Regions from separate parts of the Thalassotalea montiporae genome, predicted to be linked through region 2. Evidence: predicted binding sites of a transcription regulator. Region 2 holds the regulator's gene; the other holds the start of a gene.

Region 1 (15,916 bases), on a different contig from region 2:
CACGGTTCTGATCTCGCTCGTCACGTTGACGTATGTCATCCAAAAGGCGCCCGATTTTAACATCAAAGCCCTTTTCCTTCAACTGCTTAAATCGTCGCTCGGCACGTTCTTCCGCACTTGCCGTCAGGAATACTTTTACTGGTGCATCAGTAAATACCACTGTACCCATATCGCGACCATCAGCCACTAAACCCGGCTCAACGCGAAATGCACGTTGACGTCGTAGTAAGGCTTCGCGAATACGTGGAAATGCCGCCACTTTTGACGCTAACGCGCCAACTTCTTCGGTGCGAATGCTATTAGAGACATCTTCACCTTCGAGAATGACTTTGCTTTCGCCATCTTCGGTAATTTCAAATTGCACATCTAAATGTGCCGCAATAGGAATTAGCGGCTCTTCTTCTTCAACTTCAATGTTGTGATGCAGCAAAGCCACAGCTAACACGCGGTAAATCGCGCCACTGTCTAAAAGTTGCCAGCCCAATTGGTTTGCTACTAATCGTGAAACAGTGCCTTTACCAGCACCGCTTGGGCCATCAATCGTGATTACGGGAATGCTTTCTTGCATACATTTTATCTCCTAATGTCGCAAATCGGGCGCATTATACGGGAATTAATAGCGAAAATCGTTCAAAAATTTGTTTTTTAATATTTCTTGGATAACGCTAATGCGCGGATTTATTTTTTAGCTTTACTTAGAAGGCTTGTTGCCTGACTAGTTCAACTTTTATTTTGCTTAACCTGCTAAAGTTGATCTACGTCAAAGGCAACAAGTGAACTGAAATGGTTAGCTGGAAACTTGCGCTAACTTATCAAAGTAATCAGGGAAGGTTTTCGCCGTACACTTAGGATCGTTAATTGTCACTGGGGTGTCACTTAGCGCCACCAGCGAGAAACACATCGCGACGCGGTGATCGTTGTAGGTATCAATAGCAGCGTGTGTTAGCGACTCCGGCGGCGTGACTGAGATGTAATCTTCACCCTCTTCTACTACTGCGCCTACTTTACGTAGCTCAGTCGCCATTGCCGATAAACGATCGGTTTCTTTGACTCGCCAGTTATAGATATTGCGAATACTCGTCGTACCTTTGGCAAATAAAGCAGCTGTTGCGATTGTCATTGCCGCATCTGGAATGTGGTTCATGTCCATATCAACTGCCATTAACGGTTTGCCTTTAACCGTGATGGACTCTTCCTGCCAAATCACTTCAGCACCCATTTTTTCGAGCACATCAGCAAAGTGCTTGTCACCTTGAACACTTGAGGTGCCTACACCATGTACGGTAATTTCTCCGCCTTTAATCGCACCCGCCGCTAAAAAATAAGAAGCAGACGATGCGTCACCTTCGACCATGTAGCGTTCACGTGCTTGATAGCTTTGCTGACCTTTGACAATGAATGATTGATAGTTTTGATTTTCAACGTCAACACCGAATTTGGCCATAATATCAAGCGTGATATCAATGTAAGGTTTAGACACTAACTCACCTTCAATTTCGATATTTGTATCAGTTGGTAATAACGGTGCAATCATCAGAATTGCCGTTAAGAACTGACTTGAAATTGAACCGTCAATGGTTACACGATCGCCACCTAGGGTTTTACCTTTGATTTTTAATGGCGGGTAATTTGTGTTTTCTAGATATTCAATATCGGCATTTAATTGGTTGAGTGAATCAACTAAGTGGCCAATTGGGCGCTCTTTCATGCGCGGCTCACCCGTTAATACGAATTCACCTTCACTCGCCGCTAATGCTGCACATAGTGGACGCATCGCCGTGCCCGCGTTACCTAGGTATAGCTCAAGTGGCGCTTCCGCTTTGAAAAAGCCACCGTTACCAGCCACGATGCATTCAGTGCCGCAATCGCTTAATTGGTATTCAATGCCTAAGCTCGTGAGTGCATTGAGCATATGCTCAATATCTTCACTCACTAATAAGTTAGTAATCTTCGTCGTGCCTTTGGCCAAAGCGGCAATCAATAAGGCACGGTTTGAAAGACTCTTAGAGCCCGGTAAAAATACTTCACCGTCAATTTTGTTGATCGGTTGTAGTGTTAATTGTTCCACTATAGAACTTCCTTCAATCTCTTTAATCACTTTGATTTAGTGACTCTATTTACTTCAATTTATTACGGTCAGCGAAATCCGCCATAAAGTCTACTAATGCTTTTGCGCCTGCCAATGGCATGGCGTTATAAATACTGGCGCGCATACCGCCAACACTGCGATGGCCCTTTAGTGCCAATAAACCCGCTTGCTCAGCCTCTGCTAGGAAAGCATCATTTAGCGATTCATCTGCTAACCAAAATGGCACATTCATTAACGAGCGATACTGGCTATCAATGTTATTAACATAAAAGTCGTTGCTATCAATATAGTCGTAAAGTAAAGCAGCTTTTTCTTTATTTACTTGCTCGATAGCTGCAACACCGCCAAGCTCAGTTAGCCACTCAAATACCAAGCCTGCTAAATACCAGGCAAAGGTTGGTGGTGTGTTATACATTGAATCATTGTTAGCAGCGAATTCGTAATTAAACACAGATGGCGTGGTTAATCTGGCGTTACCTAATAGGTCTTCACGCACAATAACAATAGTTAGACCGGACGGGCCAATATTTTTTTGCGCACCAGCGTAAATCAAACCAAAGCGACTAACATCGATTTCGCGCGACATGATTGTTGACGACATATCGGCGATCAACGGAATATCTCCTGTTTCTGGAATATCGAAGATTTCAATGCCATCAACCGTTTCGTTCGGGCAGTAATGCACGTAAGCTGCGTCTTTAGACAATACCCAATCAGCTGGCGCTAGCACCGTTTGACTGTCTTCTGTCTTAGTGACAACTTCAATGGTATTAATTTCACCGTAATTAGCGGCTTCTTTGGCTGCAGCTTTTGACCAAGAGCCTGAAATCACGTAATCCGCTTTTCCGCCCTCAGGTAGTAAATTATGTGGCACCGCAGAAAATTGACCACGACCACCACCATGCATAAATAGCACTTTATAGTTAGTAGGAATGTTCATTAGTGATCTGAGGTCAGCTTCAGCCTTGGCAGCAAGCTGCATAAAAACTTTACTACGATGGCTGAGCTCCATCACCGAGCAACCATTGTCTTGCCAATTGATAAATTCAGCTTGTGCCTTTGCCATAACTGGCGTTGGTAACATCGCTGGTCCTGCACAAAAATTATAGGTTGCAGACATCTCAACACTTCCTTCTAACTGTTTTAACTATCATTTTATTTAGCGAAAAAAAATGGGCGGATAAACCGCCCATTTTTCCTTTATCTTATACCTTGGGCGTTAGGCGTCGGGATCGCTATACGACTCGCCATCGAGGTTTTCAGCTGCAGAAGCATCAGACGAAGGCGATGTTTCACCGTCGCTTACAACCACTTCACCTTCAACAATGTCGCCGTCAACTAACTCTTCGGTTTCGATTTCATCTATACGCTGAAGTGCCACTACGTGCTCATCTTCTGCAGTACGAATTAATCGAACACCTTGTGTGTTACGGCCAATCACACTCACTTCATTAACGCGTGTACGTACTAGTGTGCCGCTGTCAGTGATCATCATGATTTCATCGTTATCTTCAACTTGAACGGCGCCAACCACTTTACCGTTACGCTCACTCACTTTGATTGATACAACACCTTTGGTTGCACGGCTCTTCGCCGGGTATTCAGCTAGCTCTGTACGCTTACCGTAACCATTTTCAGTAACGGTTAAGACCGCGCCACCATTTTTCGGCACGATAAGTGATACCACTTTTTGACCATCTTCAAGGTTAATACCACGAACACCCGTCGCGGTACGACCCATAGGACGAAGCGCTAACAGCTCTTCACCAGTTTCTGGATCGCGTTTAACTTCACCAGTTTCGCTATCGCGCTGTTTCTCGTTAAAGCGAACTACTTTACCTTCGTCAGAGAACAACATGATATCGTTTGAACCATCAGTGATATCAACACCAATCAGCGTATCATCATCACGTAGGTTCAAGGCAATAATACCGTTAGCACGTTGGTTAGAGTATGCCGTTAATGGCGTTTTCTTCACCGTACCAGACGCAGTCGCCATAATAATGTATTTATCTTCTTCGTATTCACGTACCGGTAAAATAGCCGTGATACGCTCGTCGCTCTCAAGTGGCAATAAGTTAACAATTGGACGACCACGAGCCGTACGACTCGCCAGTGGCAATTGATAAACCTTCAACCAGTAAAGTTTACCGCGGTTTGAGAAACACAAAATAGTATCGTGGGTATTAGCCACTAATAAGCGCTCGATGAAATCTTCTTCTTTCATCTTAGTAGCCGCTTTACCTTTACCGCCACGGCGCTGTGCTTCGTAATCTGTCAGTGCTTGATACTTCACATAGCCTTCGTGAGAAAGCGTTACAACAACGTCTTCTTCGTTAATCAAGTCTTCAAGTGAAATATCATGAGAAGCACTGGTAATTTCTGTGCGGCGCTCATCACCAAACTCATCGCGAATCGCTTCTAGCTCTTCTTTGATCACTTCCATCAAACGCGCTGGCGAGTTAAGAATGTGCAGTAGTTCAGCAATTAAGTCTAATAACTCTTTGTACTCGTTTAGAATCTTTTCGTGTTCCATACCAGAAAGCTTGTACAACTGTAAATCTACAATTGCTTTCGCCTGCTCTGGTGTTAGGTAGTAAAGACCATCGCGAATACCGTATTGCGGCTCTAACCACTCAGGGCGAGCTGCATCTGAGCCAGCTGCTTCAAGCATGCCAGCAACATTACCTAATGCCCAGCCTTGCGAAACTAGTTTTTCTTCAGCTTCTCTGCGGTTAGCTGAGCTTTTCACCAACTCAATGACTGGGTCGATGTTAGCAAGTGCAATTGATAAGCCTTCTAAAATATGGGCTCTATCACGTGCTTTGCGTAATTCGAAAATCGTACGGCGAGTAACTACTTCACGGCGATGAAGTAAGAATGCTTCAAGCATTTCTTTTAGGTTAAATAGTTTCGGCTGGCCGTCAGTTAACGCCACCATATTTAAACCAAAAGACACTTGCATTTGGGTTAGCTTGTACAAATTGTTTAGAACAACCTCACCCACGTCACCACGCTTAACTTCGATGACCATACGCATACCGTCTTTATCAGACTCATCACGCAGTGCTGAAATACCTTCCAAGCGTTTTTCTTTAACCAGCTCGGCCATTTTTTCAATCAAACGCGCTTTGTTAACTTGGTAAGGTAATTCGTGAACTACAATAGTTTCTTTACCTGACTTATCGTCAACTTCAATTTCAGCGCGAGCGCGGATCTTTATTTTACCGCGACCGGTTTTGTACGCTTCAATAATACCCGCTTTACCACTGATAATGCCCGCGGTTGGGAAATCAGGGCCAGGGATGTATTCAAGCAAGTCATCAATCGTTAGCTCACTGTTATCAATTAAGGCTAAACAACCGTTAATGACTTCAGTTAAGTTGTGCGGCGGAATATTCGTCGCCATACCAACGGCAATACCTGAGGTACCATTCACTAACAAGTTAGGAATGCGGGTTGGCATGACTTCTGGAATTTGCTCAGTGCCATCGTAGTTAGGCACAAAATCAACGGTTTCTTTCTCTAAGTCAGCAAGAATAGAATGCGAGATTTTATTCATGCGAATTTCGGTGTAACGCATTGCCGCCGCTGAATCACCATCAACTGAACCAAAGTTACCTTGGCCGTCTACTAGCATGTAGCGCATTGAGAAGTCTTGCGCCAAACGAACGATTGTGTCGTATACCGCAGTGTCACCGTGTGGGTGGTATTTACCGATTACATCACCAACAACACGTGCTGATTTTTTGTAAGGTTTGTTCCAATCATTACCCAGTACGTTCATGGCGTATAGTACGCGTCTGTGCACAGGCTTTAGACCGTCGCGTACATCAGGTAACGCACGGCCCACGATTACACTCATCGCGTAATCGAGGTAAGAGCTTTTCAGCTCGTCTTCAATATTGACTGGGAGAATTTCTTTTGCCAGATCGGACATAAATCGATGGTATCCCTATTTAATACAGAAATTTTCGAAATTATTATTTTAATTTAAGGCCAGCATACTACCACAAAAAAAGGGGATGCCATAACGCTTTGTAGCGGTTAGTTTTGCATATTAAAGCCAGCAATTTCAAGCTTTGCCGAGCATGTCAAACATGAGCCAATAAGCAATTGATAACTAAGCGATAAATTAAATTATCTAGAAGCCAAGTTAAGACTTAATATTGACTAAAATACTAACTTCGTCATTAATCGCTCAGTTATTAATCAAACTCTACAATTAATCGATTTAATAGATGCAAAATCAAATTAAGCAACAAGGTGTTATAACCCTCTGGTTTTTCTTCTAGCAAGGACTGACATTCTCTGCTCCATCTATACCTACTACATTTCGATTACAAATTAGTACAGTCTGAAAAAGACACACACCGATGAACGGGTGTAATATGAGATTAGTTTTTAATCAGGAGAAGTGATGACTGATTCCGTGTCTGACAATAAGCAGCTAGTGACCGTATTGTATTTAGACAATAATGACGTTCAACTTAAGCATCATTATGGTCGTTACCCTCGCCGTGACAATGGGCGAGTTGTATTACCCAACGATTTTAAACAAAACAAACAAATTCTTGCGGTGTGTAAAGGTATGGTTACCGTATTAAGTGGACTAGGTGATCGTATTGGCAGCGAGAACTTCACATCAAATGATAACAGCACAATCCATGAGATGACGGCAAGCCACTAATCGTGCTTGCCTGTCATCTTTCAAATTATGCTACATGATCAAGCAGCTTTTTAATCAAACCGCTTTGGCTTGCTCAAACAACTTACGCTTCTCAACGGCCTTTTGATGAACTTCATCCGCCATTTCCTTATTTAGGCCAAGCGCAAAATACAATTCGGCAATTAAAAATAATGGACCGATCAGCAGCTGATTAATGTCGTCTATAAAAGCAGGTTTAGCTCGCTCATAGGCGTGGCCAATAAATTGAATCACCCAACCAATGAAAAAGACGCCCAATGCAATAAGCACTGGTTGCCCCATATCGACCACTAACTGTGTACTAATCACTAAAGGTCCAAAGAGCAATGCAATCATCAAGGCTAGCGGCACATGCAATGCAAAATAGTATAGCAATACAACAAGTGCGGCGACGATAGCTAAGCCTATAACTATTTCATGCCCGAAAATTGTGACCTCAAAACTCAACGTATTTAACAATAAGGCTATCGACCATATGATCATCGGGACGCCAACAATATGGCTTTTGATATTGTTCTTGTTTAAATGAACACTTTTATAATTGGCTAATTGTTCTATAACGCTCTTCATAATAATTTTGCTCTGTTAATGCTGTTTATTGTTGTTATTTTTTAATTATTGTTCGATTTAATATCGATAGCTTTCTCTTCTTCAATCTAAGTAGTTAGTGATTAAAAATCAATCTTAGCGAGATTTAGTCACTATCGAGCCTGAACGATATTCAGTTTTTTCACTCAAACTGTCGCCTGAATTAGTACTTGAACTGATGTGAGCAACTTTATTAGTTTTTTGTTTTCTCAGCGCTAGGTTTCGCTAAACGCTTAGTTTAAAATCCCAATTAAATAATATAGAGACTCAAGCAATTAGAAACCCTCCTATGTCAGACTCAATCAATGTAAACCCTCAAGAAATCGCTAAATTCGAACAAGTTGCTAGCCAATGGTGGGACTTAACGGGCGACTTTAAACCGCTTCACCAAGTTAACCCACTCAGACGTCAATTTATTTTGCAGCATGTTGAGTCAGTGTTTGAAAAGCAAGTACTTGATGTTGGCTGTGGTGGCGGTATCTTGTCAGAAAGCCTCGCTAAATTAGGCGCTAAGGTTACTGGCATTGATTTAGGCGAAGAGCCACTAAATGTTGCTAAGTTGCATGCACTGGAATCTGGTGTAGATGTTAACTACGAAAAAATTCCAGCGGAGCAAAAAGCGCTGCAATGCCCTGAGCACTTCGATGTGGTGACTTGTATGGAAATGCTAGAGCATGTGCCCGATCCAGCCTCTATCATCCAAGCTTGTACAGACATGGTAAAACCAAACGGTTATGTTTTCTTTTCTACATTAAATAAAACAGTTAAATCATACCTACTCGCAATCTTAGCAGCTGAAAAGGTCTTAAAGATTGTGCCTGATGGCACCCATGATCACGACAAATTCATTAGACCATCGCAACTAATAGGCTGGGCTGAAAGTAGCGGATTGAAATGTATTGACGCTACTGGCATTCACTACAACCCGATCACAGAGAATCATAAACTGGGTGGCAGTTTAGACGTTAACTATATTATCTGCTGTCAAAAGGTTGGCTAATGACGATGTCATCAACATTAAATGGCGTACCACATTACAAAGGTGTTTTGTTTGATTTAGACGGCACACTACTCGATACCGCAAATGACCTTGGCGAGGCATTAAATGCGGTGCTAACCAGTCACGGTTTACCCAAAGTTCCACGCGAGCGTTATCGACCGGTTGCTTCAGATGGTGCAAAAGGCTTGATAGAGCTGGGCTTTGGTGCTGGATTAAAAAACTTTGATTATGAACAATTGCGTATTGAATTTCTCGATTACTACGAGAATCACATTGCCGAGCATACCTGCCTATACCCTGGAGTAGCAGCGCTTATTGAAAAGCTTGAGCAACACCAAATCCCTTGGGGAATTGTCACCAATAAACCCATTGGCCTAACGCATGTGCTTTTGCCTCATTTCCCTGAACTAAAGTCAGCCGCCTCTGTGCTTGGTGGAGATTCATTAGCACAGCGTAAACCTCACCCTGCACCACTACTACAAGCTGCCAATGAGATTCGAGTAACACCAAATGAGTGTTTATATGTTGGCGATGCGCCACGCGATATCGAAGCAGGTAACGCAGCTAATATGTGCACCATTATTGCTGGCTGGGGATACATCGCTAGCGATACTGACCTAACGACATGGCAGGCAGATATTCACTGTGCTCATCCAAGTGAAATTAACAAGATGGAATTTCTGTTCACAAAATCACCAAATGGCTAAGCCATTGATATATATAGAGATCAAAACATATATTCAAATTAGAAATAAAAAGCGGAATTTAATGTAATAAATCATTCTATGACGGCAAAAAAGTGCAAAAAAACCATTGCGTTTTTATTAAAGCAAAATTAAAACGTACTACTACGTTAGTCATTACTAACCAGTCAATTTTAGGCTAGATTATTAAATAATCACTCTAATTTTTTGCCCTTGCAATAACCGTCAAACCTCATTATCTTGTGATCATATTTTTTAAATAACCCAATATATTGTGTATTGATTATTCAAATAACCACTAGTCCTAGTGGTTTACTAGATTTGAGTAATTACGCAACAGTATCTGCTCAAAAAATAAGAAGAATAAAACACACTCAAGGTCTTTCATGAATAGTAATCTTTTTGTAACTAAACGAAATGGTAATAAAGAAGCCATTGATCTGGAAAAAATTCACAAAGTAATTGCTTGGGCTGCAGAAGGCCTTGATGACGTTTCTGTCTCGCAAGTTGAATTAAAGTCTCACATTCAGTTTTATGATGGAATTAAAACATCTGACATTCATGAGACTATCATCAAAGCAGCTGCGGATTTGATCTCTGAAGAATCACCTGACTACCAGTATCTTGCAGCACGATTAGCAATTTTCCACTTGCGTAAAAAGGCTTATGGTCAATTTGAACCACCAAAACTATACGATCATGTTGTTAACATGGTTGAAAGTGGTAAGTATGACCAGCATTTATTGGCTGATTATACGCAAGCTGAATTTGAGCAAATGGAAAGCTACATCGACCACCGTCGTGATCTTAATTTCAGCTACGCTGCCGTAAAGCAACTTGAAGGTAAGTACCTGGTTCAAAACCGCGTGACGGGTGAAATTTATGAAAGTGCTCAGTTCCTCTATATTTTAGTAGCTGCTTGCCTATTCGCTAAGTATCCAGCTGATAGCCGCTTGCGTTACATCGAAGGCTTCTACGACGCTATTTCGACCTTTAAAATTTCATTACCTACACCAATTATGGCTGGTGTACGTACGCCAACACGTCAATTCTCATCATGTGTATTGATTGAGTGTGACGACAGCTTAGACTCAATTAACGCAACGTCTAGCGCAATTGTAAAATATGTATCGCAACGCGCTGGTATTGGCATTAACGCCGGTAGAATTCGTGCACTAGGTAGCGAAATTCGAAGTGGTGAAGCCTTCCATACTGGTTGTATTCCTTTTTACAAACACTTTCAAACGGCAGTAAAAAGCTGTTCTCAAGGTGGTGTACGTGGTGGCGCAGCGACCCTATTCTACCCGCTATGGCATCTCGAAGTAGAAAGCTTATTAGTGCTTAAAAACAACCGCGGTGTAGAAGAGAACCGAGTTCGCCACTTAGACTACGGTGTACAGTTCAACAAGCTGATGTACCAGCGTTTGATCAAAGGTGAATCAATCACGCTATTTAGCCCAAGTGACGTACCAGGCTTATACGACGCGTTCTTTGAAGACCAAGACAAATTTGAAGAGCTTTACGTAAAATACGAGCAAGACGAGTCAATTCGTAAGAAACGTATTAAAGCGATAGAACTGTTTGGTTTGTTTGCACAAGAGCGCGCGAGCACAGGTCGTATCTATCTGCAGAATGTTGACCACTGTAATACACACAGTCCATTCGACCCTGCACAAGCGCCTATTCGCCAAAGTAATTTATGTTTAGAAATTGCTTTACCAACTAAGCCAATGGCAGATGTAAATGACCCTAATGGTGAAATTGCACTTTGTACCCTATCGGCATTTAACCTAGGAGCCATTGAAAGCTTAGACGAATTAGAAGGCCTTGCAGATTTAGCCGTTCGTGCACTTGATAGCCTGTTAGACTATCAAGACTACCCAGTTCCTGCTGCACACAGTGCAACTATGGGTCGTCGTACCTTGGGTATAGGTGTTATTAACTACGCCTACTACTTAGCGAAAAACGGTGTTTTCTATTCAAACGGTAGCGCTAATAACCTAACGCACCGCACTTTCGAAGCCATTCAGTATTATTTGCTAAAAGCGTCTAACTTATTGGCGAAAGAACAAGGTGCATGTCCGTTATTTAATGAAACAAAATTAAGTAAAGGCATTCTACCTATCGATACGTACAAAAAAGATATCGATAAAGTTACTGGCGAACAGCTTCACCTTGATTGGGAATGGTTACGCGAAAGCATCAAAGAACACGGCGTTCGTAACTCAACAGTATCAGCTTTGATGCCGTCTGAAACTTCATCGCAAATCTCAAATGCGACTAATGGTATTGAACCACCACGTGGCTTAATCAGTATTAAAGCAAGTAAAGACGGCGTGTTAAAACAAGTTGTACCTGAGTACAAACGTTTAAAAGATAGCTACGAGTTGCTTTGGAACATTCCGAGCAACGATGGCTATTTAGAGCTTGTTGGTATTATGCAGAAGTTTATCGACCAAACGATTTCCGCCAACACGAATTACGATCCATCGCGTTACGAAGGCGGCAAAGTACCTGTTAAGCAGATCATCAAAGATTTACTTACGGCATACAAACTCGGTGTTAAAACCTTGTACTACCACAATACTCGTGATGGTGCAGACGACAGCCAGCAAGATGACGGCTGTGAAGGCGGCGCGTGTAAGATTTAACTTTACACGTTCCGTAATACAAAGCCGCATGGTCAATGCAAATAGCCTAGTTGCTAGCTGCATAATATGACATGCGGCTTGTTCGTGTGTTGAAGCGTCAGTTTTAAACATGCGAATACGCAAGATAAAAACAGTAAATTAGAACAATAGCAATCAAGATGCACATTCAAAAATGTCAGCTAAGTACGACATTTGGAGTTATTAATGACTTATACAACTTTTAATCAAACCCCAACAAACGCCCTGCTTGAACCGATGTTTTTGGGTAATAGTGTTAACGTTGCTCGTTACGACCAACAAAAATACATGGCTTTTGAAAAGCTAATCGAAAAGCAACTTTCCTTCTTCTGGCGTCCAGAGGAAGTTGACGTTTCAAAAGACCGCGCTGATTGGCAAGGCTTAACGCCATCTGAAAAGCATATTTTCATTTCGAATTTAAAGTATCAAACCTTGCTAGATAGTATGGCAGCGCGTTCAGTTAACGCTGTTCTATTGCCACTAGTTTCATTGCCAGAGTTAGAAACTTGGATTGAAACTTGGGCATTTAGTGAGACCATCCACTCTCGCTCATACACCCATATTCTGCGTAATCTATTTACTGAGCCTGGTGAAGTATTTGACGATATTGTGGTCAATCCAGCGATTTTAAATCGTGCAACCAGTATCGCTAAGTACTTTGATGACGTGATTTTGACAACGCAATTACTTCAATCACAAGGCGAAGGCACATATGAAGTTGAAGGGGAAATGGTTGAAGTGAGCACGCGTAAATTGAAAGAGCGCTTGTTCCTTGCTATTTGCTCGGTCAATGCATTAGAAGCCATTCGTTTTTATGTCAGTTTTGCCTGTTCTTTTGCCTTTGCAGAACGTGAGTTACTCGAAGGTAATGCAAAAATCATCAAACTGATTGCCCGTGATGAAGCATTACACTTAACCGGCACTCAGCATATTCTTAACAACTGGATGTCTGGTAAAGATTGCCCAGAAATGAAAGAAATCGCTGATGAGCTTAAAGAAGAAGGCCGTCAAATTTTCCTTGATGTCGTTGAGCAAGAAAAAGAATGGGCAGAGTACCTATTTAAAGATGGCTCAATGATCGGCTTAAACGCTCAAATACTAAACCAGTACATTGAATACATTAGTCATCAGCGTATGAACGCTATCGGCCTAGAATCGCCATTTAACGTGAAAAGCAACCCACTACCATGGATGAACGCATACTTGGTGAGTGATAACGTACAAGTAGCACCGCAAGAGTCTGAAATTTCCAGCTACTTAGTTGGTCAAGTAGATGCTGCTGTCGCGGAAGACGATTTCGAAGAGTTTGACCTTTAGATCTTCAATAAAATCGATGATATTGAAAAGCTATAGGGCTATCGTTTTATAAAATGAGTGAAAGCGATACTAACGATAGTCCACACAAGGTAATCGCCAATGGCCAAGAGGTTATATTCACAGATAAACAGCCAGATTTGCTGGTGTGTTTAGAAGAAGCTAACATCGAAGTGCATTACCATTGTCGAGATGGATTCTGTGGTGCTTGCCGTGTCAAACTTGATAAAGGGCAAATTCGATACCCGCAAGGGGAGCCACTGGCTTTTGTTAGTGAAGGGGAAATTCTTCCGTGCTGTTGTGTGCCCACTAGCGATATTGAGCTAACCATAGATTGATATGACAGCAAGCATAAAAAAACCAGCGGTGAGCTGGTTTTTTTTATCGTATATCATAGCAACTGTTTGTTGTTGCGACGTATCCGTTTAACTAATATTTAGCTCTGTTTTAATACCTGTAATTACCCGATCTAATTCAAACGAAACATTGTCAAACAAGCCTTGATAACTTTCCTTATCGCCATCGTTAACAGCAAAATCTAATTGCTTAGCTCGTTCAAATAACTGCATTGCGCCAACTGAACAGGCAACCCCTTTAAGGGTGTGTACTAAGTGTTTCATACTCGCCTGGTCATCTGTATCTATTGCCTGCTGAATTTTAACCCCATCTTGATGATGATCATCGAAGAACATTTTCAGTATTTCTTTGAATAAGTCATCATCACCAAGCACATTACTTAAGCCAACTTGATAATCTATGCCAACAAAGCCCTGCTCGCCGCTTTCATTAACTGCGATTGTTTGCGCAGGTGTTTGCTGAACAGTTTCTTCTTGCCCCTCAGGTGGATGGCTTAACGTCACATTTCGAGAAAGTTGTTTGGCGTCGTAAAGAAATTTGTCGGCAGTCTGCATCATTTGATTAAAGTCATACCCTACTTCAATATGTTGAGCACAAGCGACACCAATACTGGTCGTGACAAAAATTTGTTCGTTTCCAAGCTCCATTGGCGTTTGCTCTACTGCTTTTCGAAAACGTTCACAGGCATTAACAGCGTCGCGCTGATTAACCTCGGGCATACAAACCGCGAATTCTTCACCACCTACACGGCCAATAATGTCGTAATCTCTGAAGGTTTGAGCAAGTAAATGAGCAAACTGTTTTAATACGATATCGCCCGCTTCATGACCATAATTGTCGTTAACGGCTTTGAAATGATCGATGTCTATCATGGCTATTGCCATGTTATTCATTGCACGGGAGCCCTGATTGATGGCTTTTAAGCTCAGTTGTTCAAAGCTTCCTTTGTTATTGAGTTTGGTAAGAAAGTCTGTTTTCGCTAAATTTTCTAGTGTTAGTGTTTTTTCACGTAGTCTTATCGCATTGCGAATTCGTGCGAGCAATACTTTAGCAATATATGGCTTGGTCACATAATCGTGAGCACCTAGTTCAAGCGCTTCAACGATTTTGTCTTCATCATCAGACGCAGACAACATAATAACCGGTATGTTGGACTGTTCAGGAGTGGCTTTGAGCTTTTTCAACGTCTCAATGCCTGACATGCCTGGCATATACAAATCAAGCAGTAGAATATCAACGTTATTGTTCTTAATTGTCGCTAATGCGCTTTCGCCATCTTCAGCTTTCAACACTTGATAGCCTTCAGCTTGTAGGTCAAATTCCAGTAGCATTAGCGTGTCTTTGGCATCATCTGCTGCCAAAATTGTGTACATAATTAGTCCTTAATCAATGCCATTCGCTGCTAATAATAGCGAATAAAGTATATTCGTATAAGACCTAAACTTAACTTAACACATTAAAAATCATAGATAAGTTTAGCAAATAGGCGAGTAAAAAGTACTTTACCGCTCTACTTAGTCATAAAATTATGCGTTTTCATGCCTCAATTGGCTGCGATAAAAACGATCTAAGATGCTCGATAAACTCAACATAAGTTTTATCTAATGCCTGCGTGAGCTCTTTTAACTGTTCAATATCTTCGGCTTTCGCTGCAAGCTCTATTTTGAGCGCAATATCAGCTAGTTGTATGCCACCTAAGTTATTTGAAGAGCCTTTAAGCTTATGGGCAAAAGCCAAAATTTCAGTCATGTTACTTTGCGCGAGCGCTTCAATTAGCTGCTCAAAAAGTTCTGGCACTTCATTTATATACAACTCTACTAAATTACGCACTAACTGTTCATTATTTCTCACGCGCTTAAATAAGGCTTGCTTATCCCAAAGAGGTGCTAATTTCAATTCGCTTGGCTCTTCATCTATTATGCTCGCTTGCTCTACATTCGCTACTAATTCAACCTTCTGGTTATAGTTGTTTGACTTTTTAACCCAGTGACACAGTGTTTCACCGAGCTTTTCTGCATCCACAGGCTTTGAGAGATAATCGTTCATACCAGCGGCCAAGCACTTTTCCCTGTCCCCTTTCATCGCGTTGGCTGTCATCGCAATGATCGGTATATCTTTATAAAAGTTGCCCACTTTTCCTTGTCGAATAGCTTGAGTCGTTTGGTAGCCGTCCATTTCAGGCATCTGGCAATCCATCAAGATAATATCGTAAGCAGCATTTGAGGGGGATTGAGCCATTTGCTCCAGTGCTTCCCTACCATGGTTAGCGATATCCGCTCGCCCACCGCCATTGCCAAGAATACCTTGAACAACTGCCTGATTAATTCGATTGTCTTCTACGAGCAAAATACGCATCGATTTAAACGACATATCTTGTGCAGAAGGCGAGGCGCTGGGGTGAACATTGTAATGTGTTAGGATGGGCGAACCATCGGAGTCGCTATCCGCCCCTTTACTCAGCACAACCGCCATAGCGTTACGTAAATC
Region 2 (15,916 bases):
TGCTTCGTGCACGTCAGTAATGGCAGTTAAGCCTACCGAAAAGCGCTGCTTGGTTTGTTCAAGTTGACGCTCAATAGCGACTTTTTGCGCTTCAGCAAACTCTAAGGTGTCTTTTGCGCTTAGTAAATTAAAGTAGGCTTCACTCACGCGGATAATTAAATCTTGTTGCGCGATTTGATAAGCAAGGTCAGCTTGGTGCGCTGATTTTTCGGCATTGTCTAAACGCAACCAAGTATCGTGATGATAAAGTTGCATGCTAAGGCTAGCACCGTACGAAATGTTGTCATTCTCAGCGGTGTATACTGCGCCCGCAGGAATACCAAAACCGTTATTTTGACGAGCAATATTGTCTACATCGGTTTCTGTATATGAGCCAGTTGCACTGATCTGTGGTAGCAATACCGCACGAGCTTGTTCAATGCCTTCTTTTGATGCTTCAAATTGCGCAGCGGCTTTTAGTAGCACAGGATCATTAGTTAGTGCCTGTTGGTAGACTTGCATTAGGTCATCAGCAAATGCTGATGTCGCGCTCATCGCAAGTGACATCCCTACAACCAGGGAAGTTAGTGTTTTTTTCATGGGCAAGCAATTCCTTAGTGTGCGATTTACTCTTATTCTTGTAAGCCGGATATGGTACTAGGCTTAAATAACTAACTGAAACAAATAAGTGTTTACCAGTGTTATGCTTATGTAACAAAATATTATTAAACAGTGGAATGATAGGATATTTCGCGTGAAAGTTAAAAACAAAATTCATCAATACGATAGATGCGATGTGAACTTGCACGAGCAGCGATGCCGTTATCAAGGCTTTTTTCGCATTGATGAATACGTAGTGAGTCATCAACTGTTTAATGGTGGTGAAAGCAAAGTTTTGTCTCGTGAAATTTTTGAACGAGGTGATGCCGTTGCGGTGATACCTTTTGATCCCAAAAACAATTCAATCGTTGTTGTTGAACAGTTCCGAGCAGGGGTGCTGCGTTCAGCAGAAAATCCGTGGTTGATTGAATTTATTGCGGGCATGTTCGGCCAAGACGAAGCGCCAGAGGAAGTTGCAGTGCGCGAAGCAAAAGAAGAAGCGAACCTTAATCTATCGCAAGAGCAACTTATTCACCTCACCAGTTATTTTTCATCACCGGGTGGTACTTCTGAGCAAATTCATTTATTTGCTGCGCCAATCGACAGTGAAAACCTTGGCGGCGTTTATGGGCTAGATGACGAAGGCGAAGATATAAAAGTACACGTCTTATCGCTTACTGATGCGCTCGCTCTAGTAAATGATGGTACAATTAACAATGCGATGACCATCATTGGTATACAGTGGCTGGCATTAAACGCGCAACAGCTTGTTAACCACTGGAATATCAATGACCTCAACTAATGCATCAGCAAAACCTGCTTATCGCCCTAACTTGCCCAGTTTGATGGAGCTATGTGCTGTCAACTATATGCTGGCGCTAAAGTTACTGGCAAATAAGGAAGAAGTGGGAGAGGTCAGAGAGTTTTTTATCGCCGATAAGCTGCACTATGCTATTACGGTTAAAGAAGTTACCAAGTACACGTCACTTATTACGGTTGAGCAAGTTCAGCAGTTTGATTTTTCTGGCCTAGATAATTTACTCGCTCCTAAGATGATGATCCGTTTGTATCACGATGCACAAGCTGCAGAGGTCATCAGTAGCCAAGCTATTCGCAACATTCAGCCTAAGTATCATTACCCGAATGATTTAATGTTACTGCCAGATGAAAAATTGCAAGTTAATGCGTTTTTAAAAGAGTGGTTGCAAGTTTGTTTAATGCACGGTCGCTCAGCGGTGAGCAATACTGCGCAATAGCGTCTTATTTATTAGTTCTTATGTTGCTTTAACTTTGCTGAAACACCATGACCAAACACCTTGACTCTGCGCCTTGTTTTACGATTGCTCAGTTTAGCGACAGCCATTTATTTGCTGATAAGCAAGCGATGCATTATGGCGCAGATGTTTATCAAAACCTTGTTAAGACTTGTCACCACATTGCCAATAACAAGGCGATTGATATTGTGGTGTTCACTGGTGATTTAACACAAGATCATACAGTAGAGTCTTATCACCGCTTTAAGGCACTTGTTGAAACCCTGTTATGCGATAAAACCGTCTACTTTCTTGCTGGTAACCACGATGATATTACTGTGTTAAATGATGTGCTGACGGGTAAACCATTTAACCAAGCAAGATCATTTTCACAGAGAAACTGGCGCTTTCATTTGCTTAATTCGAAATCTGCTACGCCAGCTGGCTATGTTGATATTGAGCAACTGAGTGAATTTGTTTCTGCTGCGGTAAACTTAAGCACGAACAATAGCAACGCAGAAAATAGCGTGAGCGATGACAGTAGCCTAGAAAATGATAAAGCAGATGAAGAACTGTTTCAGTTTTGTTTTATGCATCACCACCCAGTTGATCTGGGTTACTTTATTGATCGCCATGGGTTAACCAACCATAGTGAATTTTGGCAATGTATGAACAACTGGCGTTCACTCAAAGGTATTGCCTGCGGTCACGTGCACCGTGCTTTTGATATTCCTGCACAATCGGGACTGAGAAATGTACCGGTTTATACCTGCCCAGCAACGTCAATTAAGTTTGCTCTCGATACAGAACAACTTATCGCAGAGAGTTTACAACCCGGGTATCGTTTGTTTGATTTCTTCGCCAATGGTGATATTAAAACGCAGGTTGTTTATTTAACTTAAGCTTGTTTAGCTCAAAGTTTATTTAGCTTAAGGTTGTCCATCTAACTTGAGGTTATTAAGCACATTATGATGAGTCTTTATTATGTCTAAAGAGGTTTTATACATTCACGGTTTTAATTCTTCGCCACAATCAATGAAAGCGGAACTCACTCGCACCTATTTGGCAAAACATTGCCCAGAAGTGGAGTTTCACTGCCCACAAATAATGAATTCACCTAATGCTGCGATTGCGCAGTTAGAAGAAATCATCAACAGCAAAACTGATGTTAGCTGGCACTTTATCGGCTCTTCGTTGGGAGGTTATTTCTCAACTTATTTAGCACAAAAGTATCAATGTAAAGCGGTTCTGGTTAATCCTGCAATTACACCTTATTTGTTACTTAGCGATTATATTGGTTGGCAAACCAACCCCTATACGCAAGAGCGCTATGAAGTAAAGTCAGCACATATGGCCGAACTTAAGCTGCTTGAACAGCAAAAAATCACAGAAAACTTGTATCAAGTCATGGTACAAACAGGGGATGAAGTGTTAGATTACCAACTTGCCGTGAACAAATTCTCCAATAGCCAATTAATTGTGCAGCAAGGTGGTGATCACAGCTTTATTAATTTCGCTGATATGTTACCAGCAATCACTGATTTCCTAGATTTAGTAAACGCCTAACTAAAATAATAACGACGATTAGAAAACCCGATGAGTGAACAATACAATTCCGAATCCATTGAAGTTTTAAGTGGCCTAGAGCCCGTACGCCGCCGTCCTGGCATGTATACCGACACAGATCGACCTAATCATTTAGGGCAAGAGGTTATTGATAACTCGGTGGATGAAGCCTTAGCGGGGTTTGCCCAAAACATCACGGTTATTTTAGATAAAGATCAGTCGTTAGAAGTGATTGATGATGGCCGTGGTATGCCAACGGATATTCACCCTGAAGAAGGCGTTTCAGGCGTGGAACTGATCTTTTGTAAGCTACACGCTGGCGGTAAATTCTCTAATAAAAACTATCAGTTCTCTGGTGGTTTGCACGGGGTCGGTATTTCGGTCGTTAATGCGCTATCGACACGCGTTGAAGTGACGGTAAGACGCGACAGCAAAGTGTTTGAAATGGCGTTTGAGCACGGTGAAAAAGTACAAGAACTGACAGAAACTGGCACAGTAGGTCGCAGAAATACTGGCTCTCGCGTGAAGTTTTGGCCAGATGCTAGTTATTTCGATTCGGCTAAATTCTCAACCACTAAGTTAAAACGTTTACTTAAAGCGAAGGCTGTTTTATGCCCTGGCTTAACCATCAAATTCCATGACAAAAACGAAGGCGAAAAGCACGTTTGGTGTTATGAAGATGGCCTAAGTGACTACATTAAAGAAAGCGTTGGTGACAGTGTTAGCCTGCCACAAGAGCCATTTATTGGCAGCTTTAGTGCACAGCATGAAGCAGCAGACTGGGCAGTTACTTGGCTACCTGAAGGTGGTGAAACGGTTTCTGAAAGTTATGTAAACCTAATCCCAACCATTCAAGGTGGTACACATGTTAATGGTTTACGCCAAGGCCTGTTGGAATCGATGCGTGAGTTTTGTGAGTTCCGTAACTTGATCCCTAGAGGGGTGAAGCTAACGCCTGATGATATTTGGGATAAATGTAGCTTTATCTTGTCGGTGAAAATGCAAGACCCGCAATTTGCCGGTCAGACCAAAGAGCGTTTGTCATCGCGACAATGCGCCGCTTTTGTTACTGGTGTGGTTAAAGACGCATTTAGCTTGTGGCTAAATGAACATACTGAAATTGCCGAAGCGCTTGCTGAATTTTGTATTTCAAACGCTCAACGCCGCTTAAAAGCCAGTAAAAAAGTTGTCCGTAAAAAGGTCACCCAAGGGCCTGCTCTGCCGGGTAAATTGACCGATTGCGGTAGCCAAGATCCAGAAAAAACCGAGCTGTTTTTAGTGGAAGGTGACTCAGCTGGCGGTAGTGCCAAACAGGCTCGCGATCGCGAGTTCCAAGCGGTGATGCCGCTACGTGGTAAAATTCTTAACACTTGGGAAGTGGAGTCAGGCCAAATTCTTGCTTCGCAAGAGGTTCACGATATTTCCGTTGCACTGGGTATTGATCCAGACAGTGAAGATTTATCTGCACTGCGTTACGGTAAAATTTGTATTCTTGCGGATGCGGATTCAGACGGACTTCATATCGCGACATTATTGTGTGCGCTCTTTACGCAACACTTCTTACCACTAGTTCGCGCGGGGCATGTATATGTGGCGATGCCACCTTTATACCGTATCGATATCGGCAAAGAGGTGTATTACGCACTGGATGAAAGTGAGAAAGAAGGTGTGTTAGACCGTATTGAAGCGGAAAAGAAACGCGGTAAAGTCAATGTACAGCGCTTCAAAGGCTTGGGTGAAATGAACCCTATGCAGCTACGTGAAACCACCATGGATCCAAATACGCGTCGTTTAGTTCAGCTTACTGTAGATGAACACGATGAAACCATGGAAACCATGGATATGCTGCTTTCGAAAAAACGCTCTGGTGATCGCAAAGATTGGCTGCAGAGTAAAGGTGATATGGTTCAGCTTTAGTTCTAATGTTGAACTAATTTCAACAAGTAACTAAAAAAGCCCGTGACCTCATAGTTACGGGCTTTTTAGTTTGCTCGGTTTTTTATTCAATTGTTTTGTTTAGTTTAATTTAGTTGTTTTGTCTCTCTAATAGACGCTAGGGCTGCGGTTAGTGTCCTAGCAGTTGTTGACCATAGAGTGTTAAACAAAAACCAAGTACTGCACCTAGTGGTGGCGCCCAGTGTTTTTCTAGGCGAGATTGTGGGGCAATATCTTGGAAGATTAAATACAAGATACCACCAGCCGCAAATAGCATCATAATGCCCAGCAAGCTTTGATTGCTTGAGAGCCAATAAAATCCAGCTAAACCAGCAGCAGGGCCAACAAAAACAAGAATGAACATGTAGCTAAAAATTGTTGTGTTTTTTACTTTATTGGCTTGCAGTTCTTTATAACTATTAAAGCCTTCCGGCAAATTTTGTAAGCCTATTAACACTGCCAGTAGCAACGCGGTTGGTGATTGCGTAGCAACTAAGCCGCCTAATGCAATGGCTTCCGGAATATAGTCTAGAATCATGCCCATTAGCTGAGGGTTTTCCCGCCGCTTTAATCCTAGGTAACGCTCTAGTAAGAAAAAGCATATACCACCAGCCAAAATAATAGCTACGCTTAGTGAGTCAGGCTCAATATAGTAGCTGCCTTCGGGAATTAGTACGAGTGTTGTCGCCCCGAGTAAAATACCGCCACCAAATGCGATAACAAAATGGCGAAACTCTTGTTCCAACCATTGATTTTGAATGTTTTCGTGACTGGCGAAAAAGGCGCCGAGTGGAATACATAAGCCCGCTAAGGTCGTGAGAAGAATTATGATCAGTGTGTCACTCATAAATCACCAGATAACAATAAGATAAAGTGGTTATTCTACGTTAATAGTACAAATCAGAATGTAAAAAGTCTTATGGAAAAGTGTTATCACTTGCACGTTGTTTTATGGAAAGTGAATAGGATAAAGAAAGCCGAATACTGAAGCTTTTCAGTATTCGGCAATAGAGTAGCGCTATAAGTGTTTTTTAACTTATTTAGAGCTCGCCAATGGTTAGTTAGATATGACTAATGTTTAGTTAGAACTGTCCAACCGATTTAACACTATCGTTGACAGCCCCGTCACTGACATAGCCGATTAAGTTTGGATTTTTACTGATCAGATCGACTATCTCGGCTTCAGAATCAACACTTCTCGGGGCTTGGCCTTTACCAGTGAAGACCAATTTTGACCAGTAAGCTTTAAATTGGCTTTCAGATTTTCCAACAACGGCTTTGAGAAAATCTCCTCTGAGTTGCCCAGATTTTAGATCAATAGGAATTGCTTCATCGCCATTAGGAAACTTCTTAGTTTTTCCTAAGAATATTTTTTTGACCGCCTTTTTATCAAGGGCATCGGCATTGGAAGGGTGCACAATAACAGTGACTGCTTGGCTGCTAAAGGCCGTGAAACACGAAGACAACAATAATAATTTTAATTTATTCATAATGAGCTCCTAGAAAACAACATCAATGCCAGCGGACATGATAGAGTAATCACCTATATCTGGGCGAGTATGATCTCCACTAATATAATCGACTTTGAATGCCGCATTGGGATGAAAATCATATCGCAGTGTAATGCCAACCGCATCAAATTCTGGTTGCCCTAACACCTCGATAAAAGTTTGCCCCGTTGCCAATAAAATTGGCGATTGCACCCCAGATAATCCCTCACTGTAGTCAATTTCCTGTGTTTGTTCTTCTGCGTGAACAGTAATGACAAATTCATTAAAGCGATAGCCAAGTGCGACGTACCAACCTTCATTTGTCGAGTCAGAAGATTCTTCAACGCCGTAACTAACATATTCTGCATCAAGCAATATATTATTGTAGTCGATACCAAAACCGGAAAACCAATAAAGGCCATCTTTCTCGTGCCAGCCCAAACCGTTAATAAAGTTATTAACATCATTGGCGGTTGCTCCTTGAGCAAGGGCTAAATCGATACCAGGTTGAACGCTTGCCAACACCACTGCTTGGTCAAACTGTTCTGCTTGAATTTCAGCTGTGAATACCCCAGCAAACACTTTCCACCAATCGCTAGATAAAGTGAGGTTCACCGAGATTATTTGATCTAGTGCTAAGGGTACTTCACCGCCAATGGCTGATAGAAATAAGCCGCCATCCCAGTTACCAAATGACAATTTGGTATCTAAGGTATAATCACCATCAGCGAGTGAAAACTGACTGTTTAGTGAAATACCTTCCATTGTGGCAAATTCGAAATTCGAATAAACCGCTGTTGGCAGTCGCGAAAAGTTGTGGGCGTAACCAACTTTTTCATATTCGGATTGGTGAAAGATTGGGTTAGCGAGCTTACCTATATGTACTTGGTGTATATCGTTAATTTGATAGCTAAGGTATGCCCACCTCGCCTCGACATCAAAGTCTTCTCTGCCCTCGGCGAAAAGTTGAATTGTCGCTGACAGGCCTTCGCCCAGCTCTCCTCTGGCTTGCAAGGCGAACAAGGACTCGCCTTTAAAGGTGACCTCGCCTTCATCAAGGTAAGTAAAGGGTGGAGCCCCCTCGTCAGAATCCGAATAGCTGGCTCGAACTGAGCCAAAACCGTTAAATTCTATTTGAGCAAGCACTTGAGGAGCGCACAATATTGTGGCAATTGCGGTTGCGAGATATTGTTTCTTCATTATGAGAGACCCTCTGTGGAATAATTTAATAATTAAGGCTAAATGGTTTGTTTTTGCATGAATTTTTAAACCTTTAAACCTTAAAGCCTTTGGCAATAATTTCTAAGTTGTGTGCTAAGCCCGCTAATTCGCTGCTCACTGACGCTAATTCTTGAGAAGCACTGTGAGTTTGATTGGTGCTTTGGCTGATATCGTCTACATGCGACACGATTTGGCCTGCAGCTTGTGATTGCGAATCGGTCGCGTGAGCTATATTGGTGGTCATTTCACTGATTTGAGAAACTGATGTAGTAATCTCTGCAAGCGAAGTGCCCGCCATGGTCACTTGTTCAACACTGCTTTCCGCCAACGATCGACCATTGCTCATTGCTCCTACAGCTTTACGGGCAGCTTGCTGAAGCTTTTCAATGGTGGTTTGAATCTCAACCGTCGAGTCTTGTGTTCTAGAAGCCAGCGTTCTCACCTCGTCAGCAACAACGGCAAAACCACGTCCTTGCTCGCCCGCTCGCGCCGCTTCAATTGCTGCGTTAAGCGCCAATAAATTAGTTTGTTCGGCAATGCCTCTGATCACGTCAAGCACAACGCCTACTTGATTAGCGTCACTATCTAGGTGGTCAATCACTTCGGAAGAATCTTCAACGGTTTTCGCCAGTTGGTGAATTGTTTCAACCGTCTTGGCAACAACATCCGCGCCTTCAGTAGAAATTGTACGAGTTTGTGTTGCTGTGTCGGCAGCTAGGGCGGCGCTATCAGCAACGCTTTTGACACTGTGGTTTAAATCATCAACAGCGGCTTTGGTGTTGTGTGCACCATCTTGTTGGAGCTGAGTAATGGTATTGGTTTGTTCCGCATTAGCACTGACTGAGTTTGCCATTTGTGAAAGCGGTAAGGCGATATCGACCACTTGTTTGATGGTGTTTTGCAGCTTTTCAATGAACATATTAAAGCGATTAACAAGCTCACCTATTTCATCGATGCTTTTCGAGTTTAGTCGTACCGTTAGATCTCCTTCACCCTCTGCGATGTCTTGCAAAGAATTAACTACGCTCGATAACGACGATCTAATGCCTGAAATAATCGGTATTGCGGTGCCAAATAGCAGAATAATCGTAATAATACCGACAATAAACCCAATATTAACTAAGGTTTCTGCGGAGCTATTAGCATCGGTAATTGCCTGCTCAAATTCTTGTACTCGCGTTTTATTAAAGCTTTCCAGACCACCTTTTGCCTGCTCAAAGGCAGCATTCATGGCTTTACCCATTTCGGGCAATTTTTCAAAATCTATGGTGTCATTGATCATGCCACTGCTCAGCGTTCTAGCCTGTTGGTAATAGCTATTGAAGTCGTTTAACAGGCTTTGCTGATCAGATATAAACTGCTGGTCAGTTGCACCTATTTGGGTGATGGAATCGATGATCTTTTCTGATAACTCGTCTGCTGAAGCAATACCATCTTCATCCCCTGTGGTTACCGCAGCATTGAGAATTTCCGATAGCCTTACAATATCAACGGCAGCAGCTTCAGATAACTGGACGACAGGAAACTGAACGTCTTTAACGCGTGAAAGCTGTTCAACGTTGTTAGTGGCATTAAAAATGGAGAGGGCGAGGTAAATGGTAAAACTGATCGTGCCTATTACTGGTATCAAATAAATTTTTTGAGCAATAGAAAGTCGATAAAGAAAATTCATACTTTGTCCTCTAATTTTAGCTATCTAAACTGTAGAACATAAATTTCAATTTTGAGAAGTTTTGCCACTAAAAGTAGCGTTCCGATTCGCTAATATATCCTGTTGACTTTTCCTGCTTTTTTGCACTTTAAATGCAGCAATGGCGCGGTTGGGAAAAATTCTAAAACTAGAAATCTGCAACGAACCTTTTAGTTAGATAAATAGTTAGATAATTAGTTAGATAAATAGTTAAACAAAAACTTCATAAAATTAGCTGGCGCCACTTGCTAAGTAAGTGGTCGAATAGCATTTCAATGAGGAGCGGAAGAAGTTGCTATTCGGCAAGCGTAGCTAGATGCATTGCTGTAGTAGTACAGACAGAAGTCAAGGTGTAGTGCTAATGATAATTTGATGATAGTTTATACAAAGCGATTAAGAATGAAGCCAAAACATTCGAATACAGCACAAGAAGAAACATAAATGAACAGCTAGCGCAGACGTTTTTATCCACTATCAAAAAATAATAAAAACAAACGATTACAACACGCTAATACAACATATACACGCTAATACAGCAAACTATTACAACAATAAGAGTCAGGATATGAAGGAACTATTGAGCCGTTATCCGGTATCACCACAGGCAACACAAAATACACATATTAACGCTAATAAATATCAGCAAATGTATCAGCAATCGATTGAACAACCAGACGTATTTTGGGCTGAACAAGCAGAGCAATTTATTGATTGGTATAAACCTTGGGAAAAAGTCTCTGAGGTTGATTTTCAAACCGCAGGCATCAGTTGGTTTAAAGGGGCGCAACTCAATGTTAGCTACAACTGTATCGACCGCCATTTAGCGAGTAAAGCAAACCAAACCGCCATTATTTTTGAAGGTGATGAGCCAACGGATGACTTTCGAGTTAGCTATCAAGAGTTGCACGATAACGTCTGTCGTTTGGCTAATTTGTTAAAAGCTCGCGGTGTTAACAAAGGCGATAGAGTTTGTATTTACATGCCGATGATCCCCGAAGTGGGCTATGCCATGCTCGCTTGTGCACGCATTGGCGCGGTGCACTCAGTGGTGTTTGGCGGTTTTTCTACCGAATCGATAAAAGCACGTGTGCTAGATGCTGACTGTCAGGTAGTGATCACTGCTGATGAAGGTGTTCGTGGCGGTAAAAAAATACCGCTGAAAGCAAATGTTGATGCAGCGCTGGTTGATTGCCCCGATGTCCACTCGGTGATCATGGTCGAACGTACTGGCGTTGAAGTTAACTGGCAAGATCAGCGAGATGTCAATTATCAGGAAGTGATTAATCACTACGAGCCAATGTGTGAGCCTGAAGTGATGGACGCTGAAGACCCTTTATTTATTCTTTATACCTCAGGGTCAACCGGTAAACCTAAAGGGGTACTGCATACCTGTGGCGGTTATATTTTGTATGCCGCGATGACGCATAAATATGTGTTTGACTACCAAGAAGGTGAGATTTATTGGTGTACCGCTGACGCCGGTTGGATAACGGGTCATTCGTATATTTTCTATGGTCCATTGGCCAATGGTGCAACGACCTTAGTGTTTGAAGGCGTACCGACTTATCCAGATGCAGGACGATGTTGGCAGGTGTGTGAGAAACATCAGGTTAATATTTTTTATACCGCACCAACGGCAATACGTGCACTAATGGGGCAAGGTGATGAACTGGTAGAAAAGCATGACCGCTCAAGTATTCGTTTGTTAGGCACGGTTGGCGAGCCAATTAACCCTGAGGCTTGGCACTGGTATTATGAAGTGGTTGGCCAAAGCCGCTGTTCAATTGTTGATACTTGGTGGCAAACTGAAACTGGTGGCATTTTAATTACCTCACTACCTGGGGCTGTCGATATGAAACCAGGTGCGGCGGGCAAACCATTTTTTGGTGTAAAACCAGCGATTGTCAGCAAAGAGGGCGACGTTCTTGAGGGTGAAGCACGTGGTCGCTTAGTGATGACAGGCAGCTGGCCTGGACAAATGCGCACTGTATACGGCGATCATCAGCGTTTTTTTGATACCTACTTTAGCCAATACTCGGGCTATTATTTTACAGGTGATGGCGCTAAGCGTGATGCCGATGATTTTTACTGGATCACCGGCCGCATTGACGATGTGCTTAATGTCTCCGGTCACCGATTAGGAACAGCAGAAATCGAAAGTGCGTTGGTCTTGCACCCTAAAGTGGCTGAAGCAGCAGTGGTTGGCTATCCGCATGAAATCAAAGGACAGGGCATATACTGCTACGTTACCTTGATGTCGGGAGTTGACTGCCAACAATCCCTTACCGAAGAGTTGCAAGCCTTGGTCGCAGAAGAGCTAGGCCGCTTTGCTAAGCCTGATTACATTCAATTTGCGCCGGGTTTACCAAAAACACGCTCTGGTAAAATCATGCGCCGTATCTTGCGTAAAATAGCGGAAAATGAGTTGGAGAATCTCGGCGATACTTCAACCTTAGCCGACCCAAGTGTCGTTAATGATCTTATCGACAATCGCATCGTTCATGGCTAGCTGTCTTAGTTAGTTAAAACACACCGAGTGCTGCTAGTTTGCTGTTTTCGGTGTGTCAAATACCCATGCTACTTCAAAGTGCTTGTTTCAGTTGGAATTAAAAGCGCTTTAGGGAAGGCATTGATTACAGAGAATGAACGCACCTCTTTTGTTGCATGGAAAGCAAAATCAATAAAGCAGCATAAATCGCTTTTAATCCAACCCATTTTTTTGAGGTAGAGAGAGGGCGCTTCACAGGAATTCAATCTCTGCGTTGCAGCTTATTGAAAGGGAGTGACCATTCCGGCAAGCTGCGCCTTGACATTGAATCCCTGTGACAGCGCTGACCTCAAGCATCTTGAAACAGCATGGGTATATCATTTACTCACCTAATTGCGATAAAAGGCATCATAAAGCTTTCGCTTAACTGTTTGTTTTCGATTAAAATGCTCGACAATTTAAAACCTATCGAGCGATTTCATGTATTGTCCTTTTTGCTCTGCAACTGATACTAAAGTGATCGATTCACGACTTGTGGCTGATGGTCACCAAATCAGACGTCGTCGCGAATGTAGCGAGTGTCATGAGCGTTTTACCACTTTTGAAACTGCCGAATTGGTGATGCCGCGTATTATTAAACGCGATGGCTCAAGAGAGCCGTTTAACGAAGACAAAATGCGCAGCGGTTTGCAACGTGCACTGGAAAAGCGACCTGTTAGCATCGAAAAAATTGAGCTGTCGGTAAATAAGGTTAAATCGCAATTGCGTGCAACCGGTGAGCGCGAGCTAGACTCAGAAATGCTAGGTAACTTAATTATGGAGCAGCTTAAAGAACTCGACAAAGTTGCTTATATTCGCTTTGCCTCGGTATATCGTTCATTTGAAGATATCAAAGAGTTCGGTGAAGAGATTGCTCGTCTGGGCGATGAGAAGTAACAAAACACCAAGCAGAATATCTAAGTTTTTTAGGTGTATTTTAAAGTTTAAGTTAGGTTTGATTGAGAACAACGTTGACACAATTTAGCAACCAAGATCATCAATATATGGCACTAGCCATAAAGCTGGCAAAACAAGGGCATTACACCACTTCACCTAACCCTCGTGTTGGTTGTGTCATTGTTAAACACGGTCAAATTGTTGGCCAAGGTGCGCATCTAAAAGCTGGTACGCCACATGCTGAAGTTCATGCATTGCGTGAAGCAGGTGAGCAGGCACGTGGTGCCACAGCATATGTCACATTGGAACCTTGCTCACACTTTGGCCGCACACCACCTTGTGCACAGGCCTTGATTGATAATGGCTTGGCAAAAGTGATTGCCGCCAACGTTGACCCTAATCCGCAAGTTGCCGGTCGTGGCCTTGATATGCTCGCAGGCGCAGGTATTGAAACTGCCTATGGTTTACTTGCTAATGAAGCCGAGCAGCTCAATCAAGGCTTTCTTAAATTGATGCGCACCCAAATGCCTTATGTTCGTTGTAAACTTGCAGCCAGCTTGGACGGTCAAACGGCAATGGCATCCGGTGAAAGTCAGTGGATTACCTCTCCAGAAGCACGTAAAGACGTACAACGTTTGCGCGCGCAAAGCTGTGCTGTGCTGACGGGTGCTGACTCTGTGTTAATGGATGGTGCGAAAATGACCGTGCGACATCAAGAGCTTGGCTCACTTGCCAGCGATTATCCTGCAGAGGCTTTACGTCAGCCAGTGCGAGTAGTGATTGATGGTCAGCAGCGTTTAACACCAGACTTGCCGATGTTCGAATCTCCTCATCCCTTAATTTTACTGCGAACTAAGGTTGAAAATGAGCAAGACTGGCCGCATTTTGTCAGCCAAGTAGCGATAAAAGAACATGATGGAAAAATTGATTTAGCGGCGGCGTTGGCTTATCTCGGCACGCTTGGCTTAAACGATATTTTACTTGAGTCGGGTCAGCGCTTAGCTGGTGCGTTTATCGAACAAAACTTGGTAGATGAATTAATCTTGTATCAAGCGCCCAAATTGATGGGGGCTGATGGCAAAGGCTTATGCGCAATGCCAAGTATTACAAAACTTAAGCAAGCAAAGGCGCTTAATATTCGTGATGTCACTATGGTTGGCACAGATATTAAAGTGACCGCGCAATTTACTAGTCGTTAAGCTTTGTCAAAGCTAAGCGCGGTAAGTCATTGAGCTTATAACGTAAAGAGAAAAGATATGTTTACCGGAATTATTGAAGCTGTGGGCACCATCGCAGCGATTCAAATGAACCAGCAAGGGGCTGCGATTACCGTTAATGTCGGTAAATTAGACATGGCTGATGTCAAATTAGGCGACTCAATAGCCACCAATGGTATATGCCTAACGGTCGTGCACTATAGCGATAGCAGCTTTACCGCAGATGTTTCAAACGAAACCTTAAAGCGCACCGGCTTTGCGAATTATCAAGTAGGCCAAAAGGTTAACTTGGAAAAAGCCATGCTACCAACAACGCGCTTTGGCGGTCATATGGTCTCAGGCCATGTTGATGCGGTAGCAGAAGTAACGTCGATTACACAATCAGGTAATAGCTGGGATTATTGGATTACGATGGCGGCGGATATCGCCCCTTATATCGCGGAAAAGGGGTCTATTACCATTGATGGCGTAAGCTTAACGGTTAATAGCCTTGCCAGTGACCAATTCCGCTTAACGATTGTGCCACACACAGCGCAAGAAACTATCATTGCTGACTACCAAGTCGGCACTAAGCTCAATATTGAAGTTGATGTGGTTGCTCGTTATATCGAGCGTTTATTAACAAAATCCCATCAGCCAACCACTTCCTCTGGTGTTAGTCATGACTTACTAGCACGCAGTGGCTTTATTAAGTAACGAAAGGCTAAACAAGAGGCAGCTATGCAATTAAATACGCCACAAGAAATTATTGATGACATCAAGCTCGGTAAAATGGTGATCTTGATGGATGATGAAGATCGCGAAAATGAGGGTGACTTCATTATGGCTGCCGAGTTGGTAACGCCAGAAGCGATTAACTTTATGGCTACTCACGGTCGTGGTTTGATTTGTTTACCTATGTCGGCTGAGCGTTGTCAAAAGCTTAAGTTACCTTTGATGGTAGAAAAAAATGACGCACAGTTTACCACTAACTTTACCGTATCAATTGAAGCTGCTGAGGGTGTAACAACGGGTATTTCAGCAGCGGATCGCGCAACCACGATTTTAGCGGCGGTGGCAAAAGATGCCGACCAAAACTCTATTGTGCAACCGGGCCACATTTTCCCGTTGATTGCTAAAGACGGTGGCGTGTTAAATCGTGCTGGCCATACCGAAGCAGGTGTTGATTTAGCGCGCTTAGCAGGCTTAGAGCCAGCAGCGGTGATTGTTGAAATTTTGAATGAAGACGGCACCATGGCGCGTCGTCCTGATTTAGAAAAAATCGCAGAAAAGCACGGTATTAAAATGGGCACCATTGCCGACTTAATTGAATACCGCAATGCTAATGAAACCACGATTGAGCGTATTTCACAGTGTAAGCTGCCAACCGCTTTTGGTGATTTTGATCTAACGGTATTCAAAGACACCATTGATGGCCAAACACATTTCGCACTGACCAAAGGTGAAATCAAAGCTGAAGAGCCGACCTTAGTTCGTGTGCACTTGGAAAACACTTTCCGCGATCTATTATTTAGCCAGCGCGATAGCATCAATAAGTGGCC

The links. Region 2 encodes NrdR, which represses ribonucleotide reductase genes. Its sites were predicted from a motif close to AAACACNANATNTNGTGTTT; they were not measured.
Region 1: the regulator NrdR is predicted to act here: its motif matches at 9,350-9,369, upstream of nrdA (class 1a ribonucleoside-diphosphate reductase subunit alpha).

Annotation. Positions count from the first base shown of each region.
Region 1 is NZ_JBQRUO010000009.1:34,840-50,755, reverse strand. Features, by position in the region: gene cmk ((d)CMP kinase) at 1-568, opposite strand, end outside; gene aroA (3-phosphoshikimate 1-carboxyvinyltransferase) at 788-2,068, opposite strand; gene serC (3-phosphoserine/phosphohydroxythreonine transaminase) at 2,118-3,209, opposite strand; gene gyrA (DNA topoisomerase (ATP-hydrolyzing) subunit A) at 3,309-6,029, opposite strand; gene ACSLUR_RS17810 (DUF2375 family protein) at 6,510-6,779, shown strand; gene ACSLUR_RS17805 (Mpo1 family 2-hydroxy fatty acid dioxygenase) at 6,834-7,367, opposite strand; gene ubiG (bifunctional 2-polyprenyl-6-hydroxyphenol methylase/3-demethylubiquinol 3-O-methyltransferase UbiG) at 7,675-8,385, shown strand; gene ACSLUR_RS17795 (HAD family hydrolase) at 8,385-9,092, shown strand; gene nrdA (class 1a ribonucleoside-diphosphate reductase subunit alpha) at 9,476-11,740, shown strand; gene nrdB (class Ia ribonucleoside-diphosphate reductase subunit beta) at 11,945-13,075, shown strand; gene yfaE (class I ribonucleotide reductase maintenance protein YfaE) at 13,129-13,410, shown strand; gene ACSLUR_RS17775 (diguanylate cyclase) at 13,498-14,802, opposite strand; gene ACSLUR_RS17770 (response regulator) at 14,966-15,916, opposite strand, start outside.
Region 2 is NZ_JBQRUO010000006.1:128,060-143,975, forward strand. Features, by position in the region: gene tolC (outer membrane channel protein TolC) at 1-579, opposite strand, end outside; gene ACSLUR_RS15865 (NUDIX domain-containing protein) at 734-1,381, shown strand; gene ACSLUR_RS15870 (DUF1249 domain-containing protein) at 1,368-1,835, shown strand; gene ACSLUR_RS15875 (metallophosphoesterase) at 1,883-2,734, shown strand; gene ACSLUR_RS15880 (YqiA/YcfP family alpha/beta fold hydrolase) at 2,817-3,398, shown strand; gene parE (DNA topoisomerase IV subunit B) at 3,429-5,315, shown strand; gene ACSLUR_RS15890 (ZIP family metal transporter) at 5,464-6,180, opposite strand; gene ACSLUR_RS15895 (type 2 periplasmic-binding domain-containing protein) at 6,416-6,823, opposite strand; gene ACSLUR_RS15900 (porin) at 6,833-8,023, opposite strand; gene ACSLUR_RS15905 (methyl-accepting chemotaxis protein) at 8,097-9,716, opposite strand; gene acs (acetate--CoA ligase) at 10,300-12,243, shown strand; gene nrdR (transcriptional regulator NrdR) at 12,703-13,158, shown strand; gene ribD (bifunctional diaminohydroxyphosphoribosylaminopyrimidine deaminase/5-amino-6-(5-phosphoribosylamino)uracil reductase RibD) at 13,233-14,357, shown strand; gene ACSLUR_RS15925 (riboflavin synthase) at 14,415-15,071, shown strand; gene ribBA (bifunctional 3,4-dihydroxy-2-butanone-4-phosphate synthase/GTP cyclohydrolase II) at 15,096-15,916, shown strand, end outside.